2 linked regions of the Thalassoglobus sp. JC818 genome follow. The protein of the gene in region 2 interacts with the protein of the main gene of each other region in a pairwise test. Links are inferred from orthologs where the notes say so. Each region holds a gene or a part of one and is shown on either strand. Other genes may lie near its edges. The genes, in order: gyrA and AB1L42_RS04810.

Evidence for each region.
Region 1: the proteins of AB1L42_RS04810 (region 2) and gyrA interact in binary tests that used the Escherichia coli proteins (3 or more experiments, as listed by UniProt). The link is inferred for Thalassoglobus sp. JC818 from one-to-one orthologs.

The regions. Positions count from the first base shown.
Region 1 is NZ_JBFEFI010000008.1:124,149-130,623, forward strand. Bases 2,173-5,411 are described here. They hold gyrA (DNA gyrase subunit A), read right to left. Parts: upstream 5,097-5,411; coding sequence 2,373-5,096; downstream 2,173-2,372. Other genes in these bases: AB1L42_RS20020 (hypothetical protein), read right to left, coding at 5,400-5,411. Outside these bases: AB1L42_RS20005 (sulfatase-like hydrolase/transferase), read right to left, coding at 1-378; AB1L42_RS20010 (sulfatase-like hydrolase/transferase), read right to left, coding at 616-2,058; more of AB1L42_RS20020, read right to left, coding at 5,412-6,475. UniProt on the Escherichia coli protein: A type II topoisomerase that negatively supercoils closed circular double-stranded (ds) DNA in an ATP-dependent manner to maintain chromosomes in an underwound state.
Region 2 is NZ_JBFEFI010000002.1:68,567-74,914, reverse strand. What follows is about bases 1-3,112. They hold AB1L42_RS04810 (DNA gyrase subunit B), read right to left. Parts: upstream 2,789-3,112; coding sequence 212-2,788; downstream 1-211. Other genes in these bases: AB1L42_RS04805 (DUF721 domain-containing protein), read right to left, coding at 2,865-3,112; infC (translation initiation factor IF-3), read left to right, coding at 1-98. In the rest of the region: more of AB1L42_RS04805, read right to left, coding at 3,113-3,212; dnaN (DNA polymerase III subunit beta), read right to left, coding at 3,293-4,405; AB1L42_RS04795 (secondary thiamine-phosphate synthase enzyme YjbQ), read left to right, coding at 5,033-5,467; AB1L42_RS04785 (hypothetical protein), read left to right, coding at 6,287-6,348. UniProt on the Escherichia coli protein: DNA gyrase negatively supercoils closed circular double-stranded DNA in an ATP-dependent manner to maintain chromosomes in an underwound state.

The sequences.
Region 1 (6,475 bases), on a different replicon or contig from region 2:
ATAACCAAGTTCCTGCAGTCGTTCCGCAAGAGTGATTTCTTCCAATGGAAGCGGACACATTGAGATTTCATCGAGACCAAAACGCTGCTGGTACTTCCCGGTCAGAATCGCAGCCCGTGACGGACTACATTGCGGGGCTGTCACATAGGCTGCTGTAAACCGTGCACCGTTCTGAGCGAGCGAATCGATATGCGGAGTCCGGACATCAGTGACCATTTTCTGACAGGAGAGGTCGGCGTATCCGTGATCATCTGACAGAATGACGATGATGTTGGGACGATTCTCGACGGCGTCACTCGCATCGAGTCGTCCTCCGAAAGTGAAGAACAGAATCCCGACGATCGCTGCGATGTGATGACACCTTTGCGAGCGTACCATTCTTCGAAATTCCGAAGCAGTTGAGCGCATAAGCATATGACGAGAAGCCCTGAAAAGATGGAGCGCAAGTCTCCGCCGCCGATCACCATGTCGACAACGAGTGACTCTTCACTGATCCCAACACCTACAAGTGTAGCGCGTCAGGATCGACCATACGAGGAAACTTTCAGAACTTCTGATTCCGAAGATCCTTAGGAAACGTTCTGACCGTCACCTACTTCAATGATCCAAGAAGGATTACTCTTCGGATGCCTTCTTCCCCTTCGGCTTGTCGGCAGCCTCGTAATAACCTTCGCGAGTGTTGAACTCGATCACTTTCTCCAGCTTCTGGCGGATCGATTTCTGCTCTGCGCTCAACGACTTCATCGACAATGGAGACTGTTCTTCGTCATCCTCAATCGTGCTATAAAAATTCCCCGTGCGATACAGCTTGTACTCATGAGTTCGAGCTGTCTCTCCGGCGGAATGCTTCTTCCCTCCGTCGGCCGGGACACCATTTCTGAAGTACCAGCAATAGACCCAGGAACGTGGATTGCCAACTTCACCTTGAAGCTGAGGCCAGAAGCTTTGACCATCAAGCATTAGATTCTCAGGCACCGCAGCCGAGGTTGCGTCCGCTAGAGTCGGCAGGAAATCTGAGAAGTCGATGAGATCCGTATTCACGGTTCCAGCTTCAACCCGCCCCGGCCAGTTAACGATCAACGGAACGTGCGTCCCGTGATCGGTCATGTAACTCTTGCCGCCCCGCCAATCCTTGCCCCGCAGTTCAGAGACGATGGACTCATATGTCCCATTGTCTCCGGTAAACAGGATCAGCGTTTCATCACGCACGTCGAGTTCGTCGAGAGTGGCCACAATCTTGCCGACCATTTTGTCCGCATAGGTCACCATGTCTCCGAAGAACTTCTGAGACTTCTTCGGAGCTCCGGTTTCCGAAACATCGTCAACGCGAGCCTTCGGATCCCACTCCTCCGAATCCGGGGTTGGCTCGAATGGCCAATGCGGAAGAATCATGGGGTAATAAACGAAGAACTTCTGATCTTCAGCCACTTGGCGACGAATAAAATCACATGCGTAATCACTGACGATATCGGGGCCGTACTGCCCTTCTTTGAAGTCTTTCTCTTCGTGATTGATTTCGAGGCCCGGGTTCGGATAGCGGTTGGGTCGACGCGTGACTTGCCAGAGACAGTATTCGTCGAAACCAAAGTGGTTCGGCCCTTCGAATCCTCCTCCCAACTGCCACTTCCCAACGACACAAGTTCGATAGCCGCTGTCCTGAAGAAGGTTTCCGAACGTATAAATACTTGGATCAAGCAATCCGAACTCTACATAATTTCGGCTGTTATAAATCCCCGACATAATTTGTACCCGCGACGGAGTACAAATCGGCTGGCTGAAGCAGTTCTCAAAACGCATTCCGCTGGCAGCGAGTTGATCGAGAGTCGGCGTCTGATAGCTCGCTCCGCCGTTGGCTCCGACACACTCAAACCCCATGTCATCTGCCATGATCAGAATGACATTGGGGGTGGCTGTCGATTCAGCCGGAAGGCAACTTGCAAAGCCAAATTGAAACACCAAAACAATCGTGCAGACCAACATCGAGATCGCACTTGGCGAAGTGACGTTGATCTCTTGAACACTTCGTCTCTCAGAAGCCCCCACGGAACACCGCTGCATCGTCGCCTCGCTTTCTCGAAGTGATCCCGAAACAGCCGATTGACTGAAGACCGAAGCGCTCAGCAGTCGACATATCGATTCAGGAAAAGTTTTGGTGAAAACTCAACCGGTTGAGAACATTCACATCGTGACTTTGCACTCACCAGAACTCAACTCTGTGGGGAATCATGGGCTTGCAAGTGTGCAACAGAGACTCGCTGAAATGCAAGTTTCCTGAACATGTTCAGATTTGGCTTACACTGATTCACACGAGCAAACTCAGCTTTTAATGAGTGAGAACGTGCGAGCGAGTGCACCGGAAATAGCAACTCGCTCTAGTTGCTTTTCGGATCTTCTGAAGAGTCACCCTCTGACGGTTCGTCGTCACTCGCTGAAGGACTCGCGTCGCCATCGAGAACGGCTCCGTCTGCGGGGAGACCTTCCCCTTCTTCGGAACCCGGAAGCGTGACAGCTTCCTCTTCGACTTCGACGACTTCTTCCGGAATTCGAGCGATTGATGCGAGAGTGTCTCCTCCATCCATTTTCATGATGGTCACTCCCTGAGTATTTCGCCCGATAGTGCTAATGTCGGCAGCTCGGATTCGCTGAATCTTTCCTTGAATCGACATCAGCAGCACATCGTCGCCATCCGCAACAGCCAGTGTTCCGATGACCGGACCATTGCGATTGGTCGTTTTAATATCGCGAAGACCTTTTCCACCTCGTCGCTGAAGACGGTACCGCATGTTGCTGTTTGGTGATGAATCGTCATCCTCTTCAGCTTCCACGGCTCCGGCACCGAATGGAGTACGCTTTCCATATCCATTCCGGCAGACAGTCAGAAGCGAGAGATCCGAACTGGCGACAACCATTCCAACGACTTCATCGCCAGTCGAAAGCGAGACACCTTTAACGCCTCGCGAATTTCGCCCCATCGCGCGGGCATCTTCTTCGGAGAACCGAATCGCCATCCCGGTCGAGGTGCTCAAAACAACATTCTCACCGGGAGAAACTTTGACGACATCAATCAGGCTGTCATCTTCCTCGAGTTTAATCGCGATGATTCCGCCCTTCATGGGGCGACTGTACGCTGAGAGGAGAGTCTTTTTGATGTAACCTTTGCGTGTCGCCATCAACAGACTTCGCTCGTCGTCAAATTCACGGACATCAATACAGTCCTGTACACGTTCGCCATCTGCTAGACGCAAAAGGTTCACGAGGGCGCGTCCCTTTGCCGTTCGAGCTTGCAGCGGAAGGTCGTAAACTTTCTGCCAGTAGACTTTCCCCAAGTTGGTGAAGAACAGCAGATAGCTGTGAGTGCTGCTGACAAAGAGATGTTCGATCGGGTCCTCTTCGTCCGATTTGGCCCCTTTCACGCCTTTTCCACCACGGTTTTGAGCTTTATAGATCGAAAGCGGAGTCCGCTTGACGTACCCTCGCTGCGAAATCGTGACCACCATCGGTTCTTCGGTGATCAACTCGTCTTTGTCGACGTCGCCCAATTCTTCATCGCTGATCTCGGTCCGTCGCGTATTCGAGAACTTGCCTTTCAGCGTATCCATGTCCTCTCGAATGACAGCACGGATGTTGTTCTCGTCGGAAAGAAGACGGAGATACTCAGCAATGTTTTCGAGAAGCTGCTTGTGTTCTCCCTGCAAGTTTTCACGTTCGAGATTAGCCAGCGAACCAAGCTGCATGCTGACGATCGCCTCAGTCTGGTTGGCCGACAGCGAGTAGTTTTCGCGTTCGCCAATTTCCAGAACCAGCATTTCGAAACCGTCTTGGCCCAGGGCTCGTGCGACCATCTCCGCCGGGACTTCGATTTCACGCAGGCGAATCTTCGCTTCTGCTCGGCTCGGAGAATTCCGAATGGTCTGAATGACTTTGTCGATGTCAATCTGGGCGATCAACAAACCTTCGATGGTGTGCTTTCTGCGTCGCGCTTCATTGAGCAAGAACTCCGTTCGGCGGCGAATCACCGTCACACGATGCCGGATGAACTCTTGAAGAAGCTCTTTAATATTCAGCGTTTGCGGTCGACTTCCCACGAGCGCGAGCAAAATCACCGACACGGTCGTTTGAAGCGGGGAGTACTTGTAAAGCTGGTTCAGGACGACTTCCCGATCCGCGTCACGTTTGAGATAGATGTGTAGCCGAACCTGCCAGCTGGGGGTCTTGCGGTCGGTATAGTCGACTACTCTCGAAATTCCTTTGACGCGATCTTCTTTGATCAACGCTTCCAGCTTCGATTTCAGACGATCCCTCGTATCAAGGTAAGGAATCTCACGAACCACAATCACGTCCGTGTTCTTTTCGGTGTCGAATTCAACTTTCGCGCGAAGAGTGAGTGTCGATCGACCGGTCAAGTATCCCTGGCGAATACCATAACGTCCGCAGATCACGCCGCCGGTTGGGAAGTCAGGACCGGGCAGAACGCTGATAATCTCATCGATTGATGCTTCGGGATTATCGATCAACAACTGCACAGCGTCAGCGACCTCACCCAGATTGTGAGGAGGAATACTCGTCGCCATCCCGACCGCAATTCCCTGCGATCCATTGACGAGCAGCCCGGGAAATCGAGACGGCAGAACAACTGGCTCTTCACCGCGTTGATCGTAAGTCGGTACATAATCGACGGTATCGTGATCGAGGTCGTCGAGCATCTCCGCAGCTGCCGACGACAATCGTGCTTCCGTATATCGCATCGCAGCTGGGCCGAGCCCGGCGATGGAACCGAAGTTTCCCTGCTTGTCGATGAGAATTTCTCTCATCACCCAGTCCTGCCCCATACGGACCAGAGTTGGATAAATCACACTTTCCCCGTGCGGGTGATAGTTACCCGACGTATCCCCGGAGATTTTCGCACACTTCACACGTCCGGAACTCGGCCCGAGATTCAAATCGTTCATGGCGACAAGAATTCGTCGCTGGGCGGGCTTCAAGCCATCACGAACATCAGGCAGTGCACGACTGACAATGACCGACATCGCGTAAGTGAGGTAACTCTGCCGCATTTCTTCTCGAATATCGAGAGCCTCAATGCGGCCTTGGCTCAGCTCACCGGAATTAGAATTCGAGTCATCTTGATTCGGGTCTTCAGGAGGGGTCAGATCATTCGACAAAGCAGTGCGCTCCTGCGTTCAGTTCAATTCTCAACAGTCAACAGCTTGTTGGCGGCAGATCGAAGCCTGCTCACCGTTCAGGAACTCCCAAAAGCTCCCTAACCCTTTACTGAAAAAGAGTTTTCAGCGATCAGCAACATCTGTTCCGGGTCGTTCAAATTATAGCTGAATGGGAACCGAACAACAACGGACCCAGACGACATTCCGGAGCTTCCCAAACTATTGAGACAAAAGAAGTTACAACTCGGAATTCGAACTGCAAAAGCGTGCAGAATCAAACCCGGGAGCGGTCAACACATCACGGACCGGAAGCGTCTCGAAAACTGCCCGCTCCTCACCCGGAAAACAGGCTGCTGCTTCGTCGATTTTCTCGAATCGAAACTCACCACTAAGCACTCCATTGACGGTCAATTTCGACTCGAAATCGCCTTCCTCAGCAAGTGTCCCGTTACTTCGCACCCCAACGAGGTCGCGGTCAGCCCGAATGATCAAACCCGTTCCCGAAAACTCGACCTGTTTCGCAATTTTCTCAGCGTCGAGCGAATCCGGCGGAGCGATGAACTCCACGATCGCACGCTCAGGATGCACATCGATGACGCTGTCGTTGCCTTGAATCGATAGCAAACCGTACGCTGGCATTCCTTCCGCGGCCCGAATCTCAACGAGTGCCCCGCCCCCCGAAAACGAGGACTGTTCAACAATCAGCGGAACCCGAAACCCAGAAACGACACCGGCGGACAGCGTCAGAAATGATGCAGGAGTATTTGCGAACACATTCTCGAAACGGGCGGTCGTCAGTGGAGACTCAAACGAAATCGCTGGCTTGGTGGTCAAAAAGACGCAGTCCGTCAGCAGGAGTCGCCCAGCATTCAAATTCGAACGGTCCTCAGCACTCAGTCGAATTAATGGCTGTCGAGAATCCCCGGATTCGTCACGGAATAGACAACTCGAACACGTCAGCTGATCCGATCGAATTGTAATCCCAGCTGACTGACTCCTGCTTGATGACTCATCACGAACGATGAATTCAACGTTCTGCAGAACTAGATGCGGTGTCACGATCGGCCCCGAGTTCTGATCAACAACAATCTGCGAACGCGCATTCGTTAGCCCAACGATTCGAATCGGACTCCCGCCGGTGAGTTCGGACATCCGATACGGTCCGATGCTCGTCAGTCGGACGAGACCGTCGGAGTCCGGCGTCGGAAGCACGGGGATCGACTCGGAATTGGAATCTTCAGTTGAAGCGACGTGTTCAGGGAATTCTTCTGCAGCAACCGTTGGAGTTCCTGCGTTTGGATCGTGTTCGTCCA
Region 2 (6,348 bases):
CCGACGTGGCCACCGTTGAACAGTACCCACGCATGGAGAGTGGAAAAGTGATGTCTGCGACATTGTCACCGCTCGCAAAACAGGCCACCTCCAGCTGATCGGAAGTGACTGAAATCACCTCCAAAGCACAAAAAGGTTTCCCCTCTCTACGAAGGGAAACCTTTATTCATGTCTGGAGATCACATTCTTCTAGAGAAGAAAAACGCGCGCTCTACACGTCCAAATCACGGACGTCGAGGGCGTGCTTCTCGATGAATTCACGTCGCGGCTCAACGTGATCTCCCATCAGAACGCGGAAGATTTCTTCGGCCGCAGCTGCATCTTCGAGGGTCACCTGCATTAGGAGTCGCGTTTCAGGGTCCATCGCTGTTTCAAAGAGTTCGTCGGGATTCATTTCACCCAGCCCTTTGAAGCGGGTGTAATTCAAACCTCGGGAACCCATCTCTCGAAGCGTCGGAACGAGATCTCTTAGCGACTGCAGCTTTCGCGGGTTGTCCGAGTTCTCAATGTGGTACGGAAAGACCTGCTCCGCGTTGACCGGCGGAGGAGTCAAGAAGTCATTGAGCGTCAGTTGGAATTCATCCTGAAGGACTTTAAGCACGCTGTTGATGGTTCGAACTTCAAACAGATCAACAACAGTCAAAGTCGTTTGCTCTTCAATCGATGCTTCTTCCGCTTGTTCGCCGGTGGTTTCTTCTTTCGCTTCACTCGTAGCATCTGCAGGTTTCAGTTTTTCATCCGCAACTTTGTGGTGTCTTCCCTGCTCTTCTTCTTTCTGCAGGAACTCTTCCACATCTTCTTTGGATGCAAACCAGTGATCGATGTTGGCCTGAGTAATTCGGAATCGAGGAAGCAGCCCCTGATCGGTCGAGTGATCGACCGCCAGTCGACGCAATGAGACGCCGCGACGTTCGAGTGCTTCGAGCGGTTCAATGAGATCGCTCAATGTCTCGGCGAGTCGACTCAGCTCAGCACCGGACAATGTCCGTGATTCTCCGGAGACGTCGGTCGCGACCTGTTGATCGGTTTCCGGATTGATCAAATCGGCACGAGGAAGCAGAACGAGTTCGGAGTCCTGGAGCCCAATCTCCAGAAGTTCTCGCATCATCTCTTCATGGGTTTGGACGTAGCGAGGCTTCTGATTCCGCTTCCCTTTTTGAAGCACTCGATACAGCGGCGGTTGCGCGATGTAGACACAGCCTTGTTTCACAAGTTCCCGCATGTGACGGAAGATGAAGGTCAGCAGCAACGTTCGAATGTGCGAACCGTCGACATCGGCATCGGTCATCAGAATGATTTTGCCATACCGACGTTTTGCAATGTCCTGCTCTTCCGCCATCGGGGTGATTCCAACAGCTTTGAAGATCGCAGTCACTTCGGTGTTGGCAAGAACCTTGAGAAGCTGAGCTTTCTCGACGTTCAAGATCTTTCCGCGAAGAGGCAGAATTGCCTGATGGCCGGAATCTCGCCCGGTATCAGCGGAACCACCGGCTGAGTCTCCTTCCACCAGGTACAGCTCAGAAACCGCCAGATCATGGTTTCGGCAATCCCGCAGCTTCTCAGGCAGCCCGCCTGAGCCGGTCTTCGTTTGACTGCGAGCCATGTCGCGAGCCTTCTTGGCAGCTTCGCGAGCTTCGGCTGCTCTCAACGACTTCTGACAGATCGCTTTGCCGATCGATGGATTCTCTTCCAGATACTTCGCGAGGACTTCTCCAACGACAGAGTTCACAGCCCCGTCGACTTCCGGATTCGTCAGCTTAATCTTCGTCTGCGATTCAAACTGCGGGTTCGGAATTCGAACGGTAATGACGGCAGCGAGTCCTTCGCGGAAATCGTCTCCGCTGGGAGTCATATCCTTGAACAGATTGTTCTTCTTGCCGTAGTTGTTGAGTGTTCTCGTCAATGCTGTCTTAAACCCGGAGAAATGAGTTCCCCCTTCCGAGTTCGAAATTCCGTTGGCGAAACATCGAATGCTTTCGGAATAACCTTCGTTCCACTGCAGAGCGATATCGACATCGACCGTTTCGACTGTTCCGGTGATTCGAATCACATCAGCATGTGTGACGTTTTCGGTTCGGTTGATCCACTTCACAAACTCAGCCAGCCCGTCTTCGTAGTGAAACTGATCTGACTGACCGGTACGTTCGTCGGTGATCAGAATACGAACGCCAGCATTGAGGAAAGCACAATCCTGCAGCCGCTTGTGAATGACGTCGTAGCTGAACGTTGTGTTCGGGAAGATCTGTCCGTCGGGCTTGAAAGTAATCTTCGTACCGGTTTGATCCGTTTGCCCGCCCTTGGTCAGATCTTTCACCATTCGCCCGCGTGCGAACTCCATACGGTACTTGAATCCCCCGCGACTGACTTCGACTTCCAGCCATTCGGAACAGGCATTCACAGCTGTGATCCCCACACCGTGCAGACCACCGGTTCCGACTGCGTATGCTTTGCGGTCGAATTTTCCGCCTGCGTGAATCTCGGTGAAGACGACCTCCAGGGCGGACTTCCCTTTATCCTTCATCACGTCGACTGGAATTCCTCGGCCGTCATCGCTGACAGTGATGGAACCATCCCCGTGAATCGTGACGTTCGCCGTTGTTGCGAAGCCGTTGGAGTATTCATCCAGAACGTTGTCTGAAACTTCGTACACCAGGTGATGCAATCCTGCGGAATCCGTGCCGCCGATGTACATCGCAGGTCGATGGCGAATCCCCTCGATTCCTTCCAGGTGCTGAATCGTGTCTGAAGTGTAGTCTTCTGACTGATTTGGCTTGGCTTGATCGCTCATGAATCAATTTCTTGGGTACAAAGTGTGTGTCGAGACTGTCGCTGGGAGAACCAGTTCGAAAAACAGTCTCGAAGAATTACAATGTCGGTTTGCCGCGCAGCTTGAATTTGATGTCTCGCACTTTCAGATCAGCGTGTTCCGTGCGAAATTGTTCGAGGAGTTCATGCTTGCGGAACGAAGCGAGTTCGGACAACAACGCCGAATTAGAAACGACCACCTGCAAAACTCCATTTTTTAGACCAGTCGCTTTTGCCAACTCTGCAAAATCAGCACCGATCAACTTTCTCCAGACTTCCTCAAACTGTCGTCGAGACTGAGTTCGGGCAATACCGCGAAGAGCGATCAACTCGCTCATGAGATCACCGACGGACTTCGGTTCAGTCCGATCATAAGGTCGGCTCCGCTCCTTCGGAATTCGACTCATTTCCGGCTCCTGGTTGAGAACACGTGGCTCTTGCCTGTCGACTCGTTTGCACAGATGAACGTCGTCGCCGTTCGCGTACTCTAGTCATCTCGAGAAAGTGGCATCACCACATAGGTGTAGCTTTCGTCTGTCTTGAAGACCGCAGCACTGTTGCCGTCGACAAGGTTCAGCGACAGCGGGCTGGCAGCGTCCAGAACTCGCAAGAACTCCTGCACGAACCGTGGATCGAAGGTGATGACAATCTGATCCCCTTCGTAGCTGATGGGCAGTTGAATTTTGGATGAGCCAACATCCTGACCAACGCTTGTGAGAGTCAGCGTGCCGCTTTCAAAATTGAAGTCGACGCCTCGACTCTCGTCGTTCGTCACGATCATTGCTTGCCGAACCGCAGACAGAAACGGGCTTGTCACCATTTCGATCTTTTGATGGAACTCGTTCGGAATGACGTCCTGATACCGTGGGAATCGGCCTTCGACGAGTCGTGCGTAAATCGTCGACAAACCAGTTTGAACGAGAATGTCGTTCTGGTGAATGGCGATTTTGATTTCCTGCTCATCGTCGTGGATTGACTTATCAATCAGCGACATCGCTTTCGCAGGCACCACCGGTTGGCTGACTTCCTCGGAGACAGTCCCCTCTGTCGAGCAGTGGGTTTGATAGACCGCCAGGCGTCGACTGTCTGTGGCAGCGAGTGTGAGCTTGTCTCCATCGATTTCGAGGAGAACCCCTCCGAGGGCGTAGCGTGTGCTTTCCACATCCGTCGCGAAGATCGTTCGCTGAATCCCGGTCTTGAGCGCTCTTCCGGGAACGACGAAGTAGCTCTCGTCTTCGAAGGTCGCGACATCAGGGAACTCGACGGGATCTTCGACGCTTAGCCGGAACTCACTTTGGCCTGCCCGTACCCACAATGCTTCCTCATTGACTTCAAGGGTCACTTCGTCGTCTTGAACTTCTCGCAGGATCGCAGTGATTCGCTGATACGGAAGCAGCACATCGCCGACCGAATCTGTTTGGACTTCGAGCAACTCGTAGCGAATCCCGACCTCCTGGTCAGTTCCGAGCAGAGTCGCTTTTCCATCTCCAAGACTCAACTTGATATTCTTGAGGATCTCTTTCGGAGATCGCGTCGGAACAGCTCCACTCACGATTTGGAGTGCAGAGGCCAACAGACTTCGAGAACAGGTCAACTTCATTGTGCTGATTCAGTTTGGAGATGGTTCTGTTATTGACAGCCAGAAAGAGCAAACCTGTCTCTTTCAAGACTCTTAAATAAAATAAGCAGCAGTAGTATCTGTGGACCACTTTTTGTGTTCACGGCGCTGCTTCAGAATTTGCAAGTGTATGCAATTTCTCGATTTAATGCAATTCTCGAGCAGCTGAGCAGCGTCGAAAACCCGTTCGCCAAGCGTGTGTACTTTGTGTCCGAAGTGACGATCAGTGCGGGGGTTAGAAACACCCTTCCTCGCGACCGGAGTAACGCACCACGTTTTGCCGGAGTTTTGCAGTGGCGATCGACAAGTTTTCGACACCACACTCTCTCCGATCGAACGGGGAACACCGATTTGAATCGGGATTTCGCGGTCTCCAGCACTCCTTTGCGAGACTCAGCGAGTGTGCGGTTCGTGACCGTTCCACGTCCGATTTTACGCTTCCAATCCGAAAACTTCGACTCGCTTCGCCAGCTTCGCTGATGTTTCTGTCAGATCCCACGGGACGCGACTGCCCAAGCGTTCTATTCGAAACAATCCCTGTGTTATACACTCTCGGCAAATCGGGTCTGCGGTTGATGAATCTGGCGAGAATTCTGCGAGAAAGATGAGATGAAGACACTCACCAAAGAACTCTGGATGGACATCCCCAAACGACGGCAAATCGTCTCCATTCATCAGCAGGTTGAGGAACTCGTCGCTGAGAGTGGAATCCAGGATGGCCTCGTGCTCGTCAACGCGATGCATATCACCGCGAGTGTTTTCATCAACGACAACGAGTCCGGCTTGCACGCTGACTACGAGCGATGGCTCGAAGAAATGGTCCCCTTCAACGCTGGCAGCGACCCTTCACAAGGAGGCTATCTCCACAACCGAACCGGCGAAGACAACGCAGACGCTCACCACAAGCGTCAAATCATGGGCCGTGAAGTCGTCGTCGCCATCACCGACGGGAAACTCCACCTCGGCCCGTGGGAACACATCTTCTACTACGAATTCGACGGCCGCAGACGGAAGCGAATTCTCGTCAAGATGATGGGGGAATAGGCATCATAACCGTGAGTGAGAAATTCCCCGAGAAGTGGTTTCGTCCTCTTTATGGTCACCCATGTTGGGGAATTGAGTATGGTCGCCAGACAAACTTGTCCATTAACTTTGGGAAGCCATCTCTTGAGATTCGAGAGCCTTTCGTCACAGAGTCACAATCTCAGGTCGTTAGAGACTTTGCATCTCGCAGATTGGTAACTGTGCGCGGGTAATGGTGGCTGTGGCTCTGGTGTTGTTATTGGAAATTGACGCTGAACGACAAGACTCTTGCGACCGGATCATCTTCGACTCGACGCATCGAGAAAGCTATGTCTCGATTGTCGGGGCAGAAGATTGTTTCGTTGTCGGTGAATGAGAAGACTGGTTTCTCAGGTTTTGATTTTGATCTTGGTTGTCAGCTCAGCTGTCGGAGATTTGAACGAGACAGCGCAGAGAGACTCTGGTCACTTTACAGACCGAATGGATACGTCTTGTCGGTACACGGCAATGGGACTCATTGCCATCAACGCAGTACGGATTCTAAGCAGCCGCGAAAATCAATCGAAGATGTCGGACGGTAAGACTATTAAGTCCAAGAGAGTGACCGCAGCAGTTCCACAATCTGCTTTGGAGTAATGCATCCTTCACCGTGGTTAGGCATAAACATCTCGAATTTCTGCGGGTATGATGAACTTCGGCCCTTTGGAACAAGGCTTCTACGGTGAGTTCGATGGTCGCAGGCCCAAGCGTGTTTTGGTAATGGTGATGGGGGAGTAAGCACGCAAAAAGAGGAACAAAATAATCCCAAAGTCGTCATGTGTTTCTGGGAGATACGCAACGATGAAGAATACGGACTTCCGATTTGAACTACGGGTCGCTGATGATGAACCAACAACGACACT